2 linked regions of the Azospirillum brasilense genome follow. The protein of the gene in region 2 interacts with the protein of the main gene of each other region in a pairwise test. Links are inferred from orthologs where the notes say so. Each region holds a gene or a part of one and is shown on either strand. Other genes may lie near its edges.

Region 1 (3,792 bases), on a different replicon or contig from region 2:
GATGGCTCGCCCTATCGACCGACCGTGCTCAACGGTGGGGTGATGCTGACCCCCGACCGTGCGAGTTGGGAAGCGATGCACCGGCATCTGTTCGGCTAAGGCGGGGGCGCACCGGACTACCGCACACGTCCTCCGACCGGGACCGGATTCGGCGGGAACTCCACGGGCACGGCGGCCTTATAGTGCCAGGATGCCGGAAACGGCCGCCGTGAGCCTTGCGGAGCGCCCGATCATGAAGGCCATTGCCCTGAAGCGCGTGCTGTTGGTGGCGTCCTTGCTGGCGCCCACAGCCTGCGCGGAGCGGATCGCCGAGTGTCAGCCCAGCGTCGGTGCGGCCTCGGCGGCCGGCGCGGCGCAATGCTCCACCGAGTCCGAGGCCACGGACGTCGCCCTGGATCACGAGGTGGTTCGCGCCATCGACGCCGAGCCCGTGCTCAGCGTGGCGCCGCCGCAGCGCCGGAAGGCCCGGCCCGCCACGCACGCGCATTCCATGGAGTGAAATGGGCCACCGCCCCTCGGAACCCGCCATCGCCACCATGTGTTGGACCAACGCAACAACGGCGGGTGATCCATGCAAACGGCCAACATCCACGATCCCCTGAGCATCGAGAGCGTCTATCCACGAAGCGCCTTCGACAACGATGCGCGGCAGAACGCGCGGGACAAGGAGGCGGTGGAGCATGGCGTGATGATCCTGTCGATGCCGGACGCCGACGGGAATTTCTCGCTGAAGCCCTCCCAACGTCATGTCGGCGAGCCGGCCACGACGACCCATTCGGTTTTTCTGTCGCCGACGCTGGAAAATTCGGAGTATGGAGCGCTCACTCCGAGCGACACCGGCTACGACGGTCCGATCGAGCCGGCTGAGGCTCGCGAAACGTCCGGCGATCCCTACCGGTCGTTCGTGGAATCGGTGATCCGGGCCGCCCGTGACGCGGATTTCCCGCCGCCGCCGCCCGCCGAAAGCCTGAAGGGATTTCGCGGAGGCTGAAGAATCGAAGAGCGGAGGGCGGCCAGAGTCGCCCTCCTCGTTTCCTGCTGACTTCATTTTTCATAATCTTGCTTATATGATTTTAATGGTCGGGCGGGGCGTGTTCCCTTTTCTCGCTGTGACGGGTCGGCTAAGGTCGCTGTCCCGTCCCGTTGCCGAAGAAGACTCTCCAATGGCCCGCAACATCGACCGCCTGATCGACGTCATGGCCCGCCTGCGCGACCCCAACGGCGGATGCCCGTGGGATCTGGAGCAGACCTACGCCACCATCGCGCCGCACACGATCGAGGAAGCCTACGAGGTGGCCGACGCCATCGAGAAAGGCGACATGCCGGCGCTGCGCGAGGAGTTGGGCGATCTGCTTTTCCAGGTGGTCTATTACAGCCAGATGGCCCGCGAAGAGAACCTGTTCGACTTCGACGAGGTTGCGGGCGTCATCGCCGACAAGATGATCCGCCGCCACCCGCACGTCTTCGGCGCCGAGGAGGTCAAGGGCGCCGACATGCAGACCTCGCGCTGGGAGGACCACAAGGCCGCCGAGCGCGCCGCCAAGGCTGCCGAGGAAGGCCGCGCCCCGTCCGCCCTGGAGGGCGTCATCGCCGGCCTCCCCGCCCTCACCCGCGCCCTGAAGCTGCAGAATCGCGCCGCCCGCGTCGGCTTCGACTGGACCGACGCGCGGGACATCCTCGACAAGATCGAGGAGGAGGTTCGCGAGCTGCGGCACGAGATGGACAGCGGCTCCGCCCCGGACCGGGTGGCCGATGAGCTGGGTGACCTTCTCTTCGCTCTGGTCAACCTCGCCCGCCGCCTGAAGGTCGAGCCGGAATCGGCGCTGCGCGGCACCAACGCCAAGTTCGAACGGCGCTTCCACCGCATCGAGGCGCTGCTGTCCGAACAGGGCCGCACGCCCAAGGAGGCGACGCTGGACGAGATGGAGGCCTTCTGGCAGCAGGCCAAGCGTGAGGAACGCGGCGAGGCCTGACCCGCCCTCAGCGTGCGGCGCTGGTCTCCAGCAGCGCCAGCAGGCCGGCCAGCAGATCGGTCGGCCGCGGCGGGCAGCCGGGAATGCGCAGGTCCACCGGCAGCACCTCCTCCACCGGACCGACGCAGGCGTAGCCACCGGCGAACAGCCCGCCGCTGACCGCGCAGTCGCCGCAGGCCACCAGCCATTTCGGGCCGGGCGTGGCGTCCCACGTGCGGACGAGCGCCTCGCGCATGTTGCGGGCGACCGGACCGGTGACCAGCAGCACGTCGGCGTGGCGCGGCGAGGCGACGAAGCGGATGCCGAAGCGCTCCAAGTCGTAGATCGGGTTGTTCAGCGCATGGATTTCCAGCTCGCAACCGTTGCAGGACCCCGCATCGACCTCGCGGATCGACAGGCTGCGGCCCAGCCGGGCCTTGGCGGCCTTGTCGAGCTTTCCGGCCAGTTCCGCCAACGCCTGATCGGCGGGGGCCGGAGCGGCTTCGGTCACCGGGCCGCCGGTCAGGGAGGTCAGGATGTGCTTCAGCATCGGCGGCCTCCTTACAGGTCGTGTCCCGCGTAGGAACAGTTGAACGACTTGTTGCACAGCGGGAAGTCGGCGACGATGTTGCCGCCGATGGCCGCCTCCAGCAACGGCCACTGGAACCAGGACGGGTCGCGCGGGTGGCAGCGGGTGACGACGCCCTCCCCGTCCAGCCGCACCCAGGTCAGAATCTCGCCACGGAAGGATTCGACCAGGGCCATGCCCTCCCCGCCCCGCCCGGCCTCCAGCGGGACCGATGGATGGTCCAGACCGCGCGAGATCGCCGGCAGGCGGGCGACGATCTGTTCGATCAGGGAGAGGGACTGCTCCACCTCGCGGATGCGCACCCACACGCGGGCGTTCACGTCGCCCTCGGTCAGCACCGGCACCTCGAACGTCAACTCGTCGTAGGGCGCGTAGCCGGGGCTGCGGCGGGCGTCCTGGTCGCGGCCGGAAGCGCGCCCGACATGGCCGCCGGCGCCGAAACGGGTGACCAGCTCCGCGGACACGAACCCGGTGGTGACCGTGCGGTCCTGCAAGGACGCCTTGCCGTCATAGATGGCAACCAGCGGCGGAAAGCGTTTGCGCAGCTCGGCCACCAGTTCCAGCAACAGGCCGGCGCCGCGCTCCGGCAGATCGGTGGCGACGCCGCCGGGGATCACCCGGTCCATCATCAGACGGTGTCCGAAGCAGGCGTCCGCCGTGCGCAGCACCCGCTCCCGCAACTGGCTGGTCTGGGCCAGCATGAAGGCGAAGGCGGCGTCGTTGCAGATGGCGCCGATGTCGCCCAGATGGTTGGCGATCCGCTCCAGCTCCGCCATCAGGGCGCGCAGCCACACCGCCCGCGCCGGCACCTCGATCCCGAGCGCCGCCTCCACCGCGCGGGCGAAGGCGAGGCTGTGCGCCACCGTCGCGTCGCCCGAGATGCGAGCGGCCAGCCTCGCCGCCTCCGCCACCGGCCTGCCCTGCATCAGCCCCTCCACCCCGCGGTGGACGTAGCCGAGCCGCTCCTCCAGCCGGACGACGGTTTCGCCGTTGGCGGTGAAGCGGAAATGGCCGGGCTCGATGATCCCGGCATGGACGGGACCGACCGGAATCTGATGCAAGCCCTCACCCTCCACCGGCAGGAAGGTGTAAGGGCCGGGGTTGGGAACCGGTGCCGCCGGCTGCTCCGACAAGGGGCGGCGCACACCCCAGGCGTCGTGGTCCAGCCAGGGGCGCGGATCGGTCGTGCGCTCTGCCACCAGGCCGTAGAGATCGTGGGCGGCGCGCTCCAGCCGGTTGGCGGCGGGGCGC
Region 2 (4,038 bases):
GGCCCGTTCAGCCGCACCGCCTCGATCTTCGACCGCGGCCTCGCCCCCGACCCCGCGAACCACGTTCCGCTCAGCCCACTCAGCTTCCTGAAGCGCGCGGCGAAGGTCTATCCGGACAAGCCGGCCATCGTCCACGGCCGCCGGAGCATCACCTATGCGCAGTTCCTTGACCGGGTGCGGCGCTTCGCCGGGGCGCTGCTGCGGGCTGGGGTGGGGCGCGGCGACACGGTGTCGGTGCTGGCGCCCAACGTCCCGGCGCTGCTGGAGGCGCATTACGCGGTGCCACTGGCCGGGGCGGTCCTGAACGCGCTGAACACCCGGCTGGACGCCGCGGCCATCGCCTTCATCCTGGACCACAGCGAGACGAAGCTCCTCATTGTGGACCGCGAGCTGTCGCCGGTCGCCAAGGCGGCGCTCGCCCGGACGGAGCGCCCGATCACGGTGGTGGAGGTCGCCGACGAGCAGGTGCCCGACGCGCCGTCGCTGGGTGCCGTGGAGTATGAGGACTTCCTCACCGCCGCCGAGCCCGCCCCCTGGCGTGGGCCGGACGACGAGTGGCAGGCCATCGCGCTGAACTACACCAGCGGCACCACCGGCAACCCCAAGGGCGTCGTCTACCACCACCGCGGCGCCTATCTGAACGCGCTGGGCAACGCCTTCACCCTGAACGTCCGGCCCGAGAGCGTCTTCCTGTGGACGCTGCCGATGTTCCATTGCAACGGCTGGACCTACAGCTGGGCGGTCACCGCCGCGGGCGGCACCCATGTCTGCCTGCGCCGGGTGGAGCCGGCGGCGATCTTCGACGCCATCGCGGAGTTGGGCGTCACCCATCTGTGCGGCGCGCCGATCGTGCTGAACATGCTGATTCACGCCCCGGCGGCGGTGCGGCGGGCGGCCCCCCGCCGCGTCGTCGTGGGCACTGGCGGCGCCGCCCCTCCCTCCGCGGTCCTCGCCGGCATGGCGACGCTGGGCTTCGAGGTGGTGCACATGTACGGGCTGACCGAATGCTACGGCCCGGCCACCGTCTGCGCCCCGCAGAACGGCTGGGAGGCGTTGGACGCCGACGGGCTGGCGCTGCAGTTCGCCCGGCAGGGGGTGAACCACGTCGCGGTGGAGGACGCGACCGTGCTCGACCGCGAAACCGGCCGGCCGGTGCCCGCCGACGCGCAGTCCATCGGAGAGATCGCGCTGCGCGGCAACACGGTGATGAAGGGCTATCTGAAGAACCCCGCGGCGACCAAGGAGGCGCTGAAGGACGGCTGGTTCCGCACCGGGGACCTGGGCGTGCTGCATCCCGACGGCTATATCGAAGTCAAGGACCGCAGCAAGGACATCATCATATCCGGCGGCGAGAACATCTCGTCCCTGGAGGTGGAGGAAGCGTTGTACCGGCATCCCGCCGTTCTGGAGGCCGCAGTGGTCGCACGCCCCGACGACCGTTGGGGCGAGAGCCCCTGCGCCTTCGTGACGGTGAAGCCCGGCAGCGAACGCCCCTCTGAGTCCGACATAATTCAATGGTGCCGGGACCGCATTGCGCACTACAAGGTGCCGCGCACCGTTGTGTTCAGCGATCTGCCGAAGACATCGACCGGTAAAATCCAGAAGACCGTCCTGCGCGACGCGGCCCGCGATCTGGGCGCGCGTCGGGAGGCCAAGAGCGTATGATAACCTTCGAACAGCTTCAGAAAACCTACCCGTCCCGCGGCACCGGCCAGCCGGTCCAGGCGCTCGCCGACATCGACCTGACCATCGGTCGCGGCGAGATCTACGGCATCATCGGCCGTTCAGGCGCCGGCAAATCCACGCTGCTGCGCACCGTGAACCTGCTGGAGAAGCCGACCTCGGGCCGCGTGCTGGTCGACGGGGTGGACGTCACCGCCCTGTCGCCGCGCGAGCTGCGCGAGGCGCGGCACAGCATCGGCATGATCTTCCAGCACTTCAACCTGCTGTCCTCGCGCACGGTGTTCGACAACGTCGCCCTGCCGCTGGAGCTGGCCGGGGTGGCCAAGGCACAGATCCGTGAAACGGTGGAGCCGCTGCTCGACCTCGTCGGCCTCACCGACAAGCGCGACCGCTACCCGGCGGAGCTGTCGGGCGGGCAGAAGCAGCGCGTCGGCATCGCCCGCGCGCTGGCCAGCAAGCCCAAGGTGCTGCTGTCGGACGAGGCGACCTCCGCGCTGGACCCGGAGACGACGACCCAGATCCTCCACCTGCTGGCCGACATCAACAAGCGGCTGGGGCTGACCATCGTCCTGATCACCCACGAGATCGCCGTCATCAAGGAAATCTGCCACAAGGTGGCGGTGATGGAGAACGGGCGGATCATCGAACAGGGGCCGGTCTTCGACATCTTCGCGCACCCCAAGCACGAGACGACGAAGACCTTCGTCGATCCGGTCATCAACCGCGGCATCCCGGACAGCTTGCGCGCCCGCCTGTCGGCGACGCCGGTTCCGGGGTCGAACATGGTGCTGCGCATCACCTTCACGGGCGAGCGCGCGACCTCCCCGGTGATCAGCGCGATCAGCCGCAAGCTGAACCTGGACCTGAACATCTGGCACGGCCAGATCGACGAGATCCAGGGCGCGCCCTTCGGAACGCTGGTGGTGGAGGCCATCGGCAACCCGCAGTCCATCGAGGCGGCCATCAGCCTCCTGAACGTCAACAAGCTCGGTGTCGAGGTGCTCGGTCATGCTGTCCCCGGAAATCTACGCGCTGCTGTTTAAGGCGCTTCTCGACACGCTCTACATGGTGGCGGTGTCGGGCCTCCTGGGCACGGCGCTGGGCCTTCCGCTGGGCGTGCTCCTGGCCGTCACCGGCCGGGGGGAGCTGCTGCAGAACCTCACCTTCAACCGGATCGCCGGCGTGCTGGTGAACATGACGCGCTCCACCCCCTTCATCATCCTGGTGGTAGCGATCATCCCCTTCACCCGGATGATCGCCGGCACCTCCATCGGCACCGCCGCGGCCATCGTGCCGCTGACGGTCGCCGCCGTGCCCTTCATTGCCCGCATCGTCGAGGGCGCCGTGCGCGAGGTCGACCGCGGCCTGATCGAGGCGGCGCAGTCCATGGGCGCCACGCCCTTCCAGATCATCCGCAAGGTCCTGCTGCCGGAGGCGATGCCCGCCATCGCGCTGGGCCTGACGCTGTCGGTGGTCAGCCTGATCGGCTATTCGGCCATGGTGGGTGCTGTCGGCGGCGGCGGCCTGGGCGACCTCGGCATCCGCTACGGCTACCAGCGCTTCCTGCCGGAGGTCATGCTGGCGGTGGTGATCGTGCTGATCGTGCTGGTGCAGATCGTTCAATCGACGGGCGACTGGATCGCCCGCCGCGTCAACAAACGCAACCTGAAGTCCTGAGGAGTTGGAGATGTTCCGTACCCGTGTGCTCGGCGCGGCCTTTGGTCTGGTGGCCGGCATCGCGACCCTGGCGACCGCCGTCGGCGCGTCGGCCGAAGCCCTGAAGATCGGCGTCACCCCCGGCCCGCACGGCCAGATCCTTGAAAAGGTGAAGCCGCTGGCCGCCAAGGAGGGCCTCGACCTGACGGTGCTGGAGTTCTCCGACTACGTCATCCCGAACCAGGCGCTGGCCCAGGGCGACCTGAACGCCAACTCCTTCCAGCACCAGCCCTACCTGGACAACCAGGTGAAGGACCGTGGCTATGAGCTGGTCAGCGTCGCCAAGACGGTGATCTTCCCGATGGGCGTCTACTCGAAGAAGGTGAAGAGCCTGGACGAGCTGCCCGACGGCGCCAAGATCTCCATCCCCAACGACCCGACCAACGGCGGCCGCGCCCTGCTGCTGCTCCAGGCCAAGGGGCTGATCAAGGTGAAGGAGAGCGCCGGCCTGAAGGCGTCGCCGCTCGACATCTCCGACAACCCGAAGAAGCTGCAGATCCTGGAGCTGGACGCCGCCCAGCTTCCGCGCTCGCTGGACGATGTGACCGTGGCGGTCATCAACACCAACTTCGCCATGGAGTCCGGCCTGGACCCGAACAAGGACGCCATCGCCCGCGAGGCCAGCGAGAGCCCCTACGC

The links.
Region 1: the proteins of D3869_RS27305 (region 2) and D3869_RS16030 interact in binary tests that used the Escherichia coli proteins (3 or more experiments, as listed by UniProt). The link is inferred for Azospirillum brasilense from one-to-one orthologs.

Annotation. Positions count from the first base shown.
Region 1 is NZ_CP032346.1:424,728-428,519, forward strand. What follows is about bases 742-3,494. They hold D3869_RS16030 (NADH-quinone oxidoreductase subunit B family protein), read right to left. Parts: upstream 2,503-3,494; coding sequence 1,981-2,502; downstream 742-1,980. Other genes in these bases: D3869_RS16020 (hypothetical protein), read left to right, coding at 742-991; mazG (nucleoside triphosphate pyrophosphohydrolase), read left to right, coding at 1,164-1,973; D3869_RS16035 (nickel-dependent hydrogenase large subunit), read right to left, coding at 2,514-3,494. Also shown: D3869_RS16010 (inositol monophosphatase family protein), read left to right, coding at 1-99; D3869_RS16015 (hypothetical protein), read left to right, coding at 233-499; more of D3869_RS16020, read left to right, coding at 572-741; more of D3869_RS16035, read right to left, coding at 3,495-3,792.
Region 2 is NZ_CP032348.1:297,218-301,255, reverse strand. What follows is about bases 695-3,693. They hold D3869_RS27305 (methionine ABC transporter ATP-binding protein), read left to right. Parts: upstream 695-1,661; coding sequence 1,662-2,726; downstream 2,727-3,693. Other genes in these bases: D3869_RS27295 (MetQ/NlpA family ABC transporter substrate-binding protein), read left to right, coding at 3,371-3,693; D3869_RS27300 (methionine ABC transporter permease), read left to right, coding at 2,692-3,360; D3869_RS27310 (long-chain-fatty-acid--CoA ligase), read left to right, coding at 695-1,665. Outside these bases: more of D3869_RS27310, read left to right, coding at 1-694; more of D3869_RS27295, read left to right, coding at 3,694-4,038. UniProt on the Escherichia coli protein: Part of the ABC transporter complex MetNIQ involved in methionine import. Responsible for energy coupling to the transport system. It has also been shown to be involved in formyl-L-methionine transport.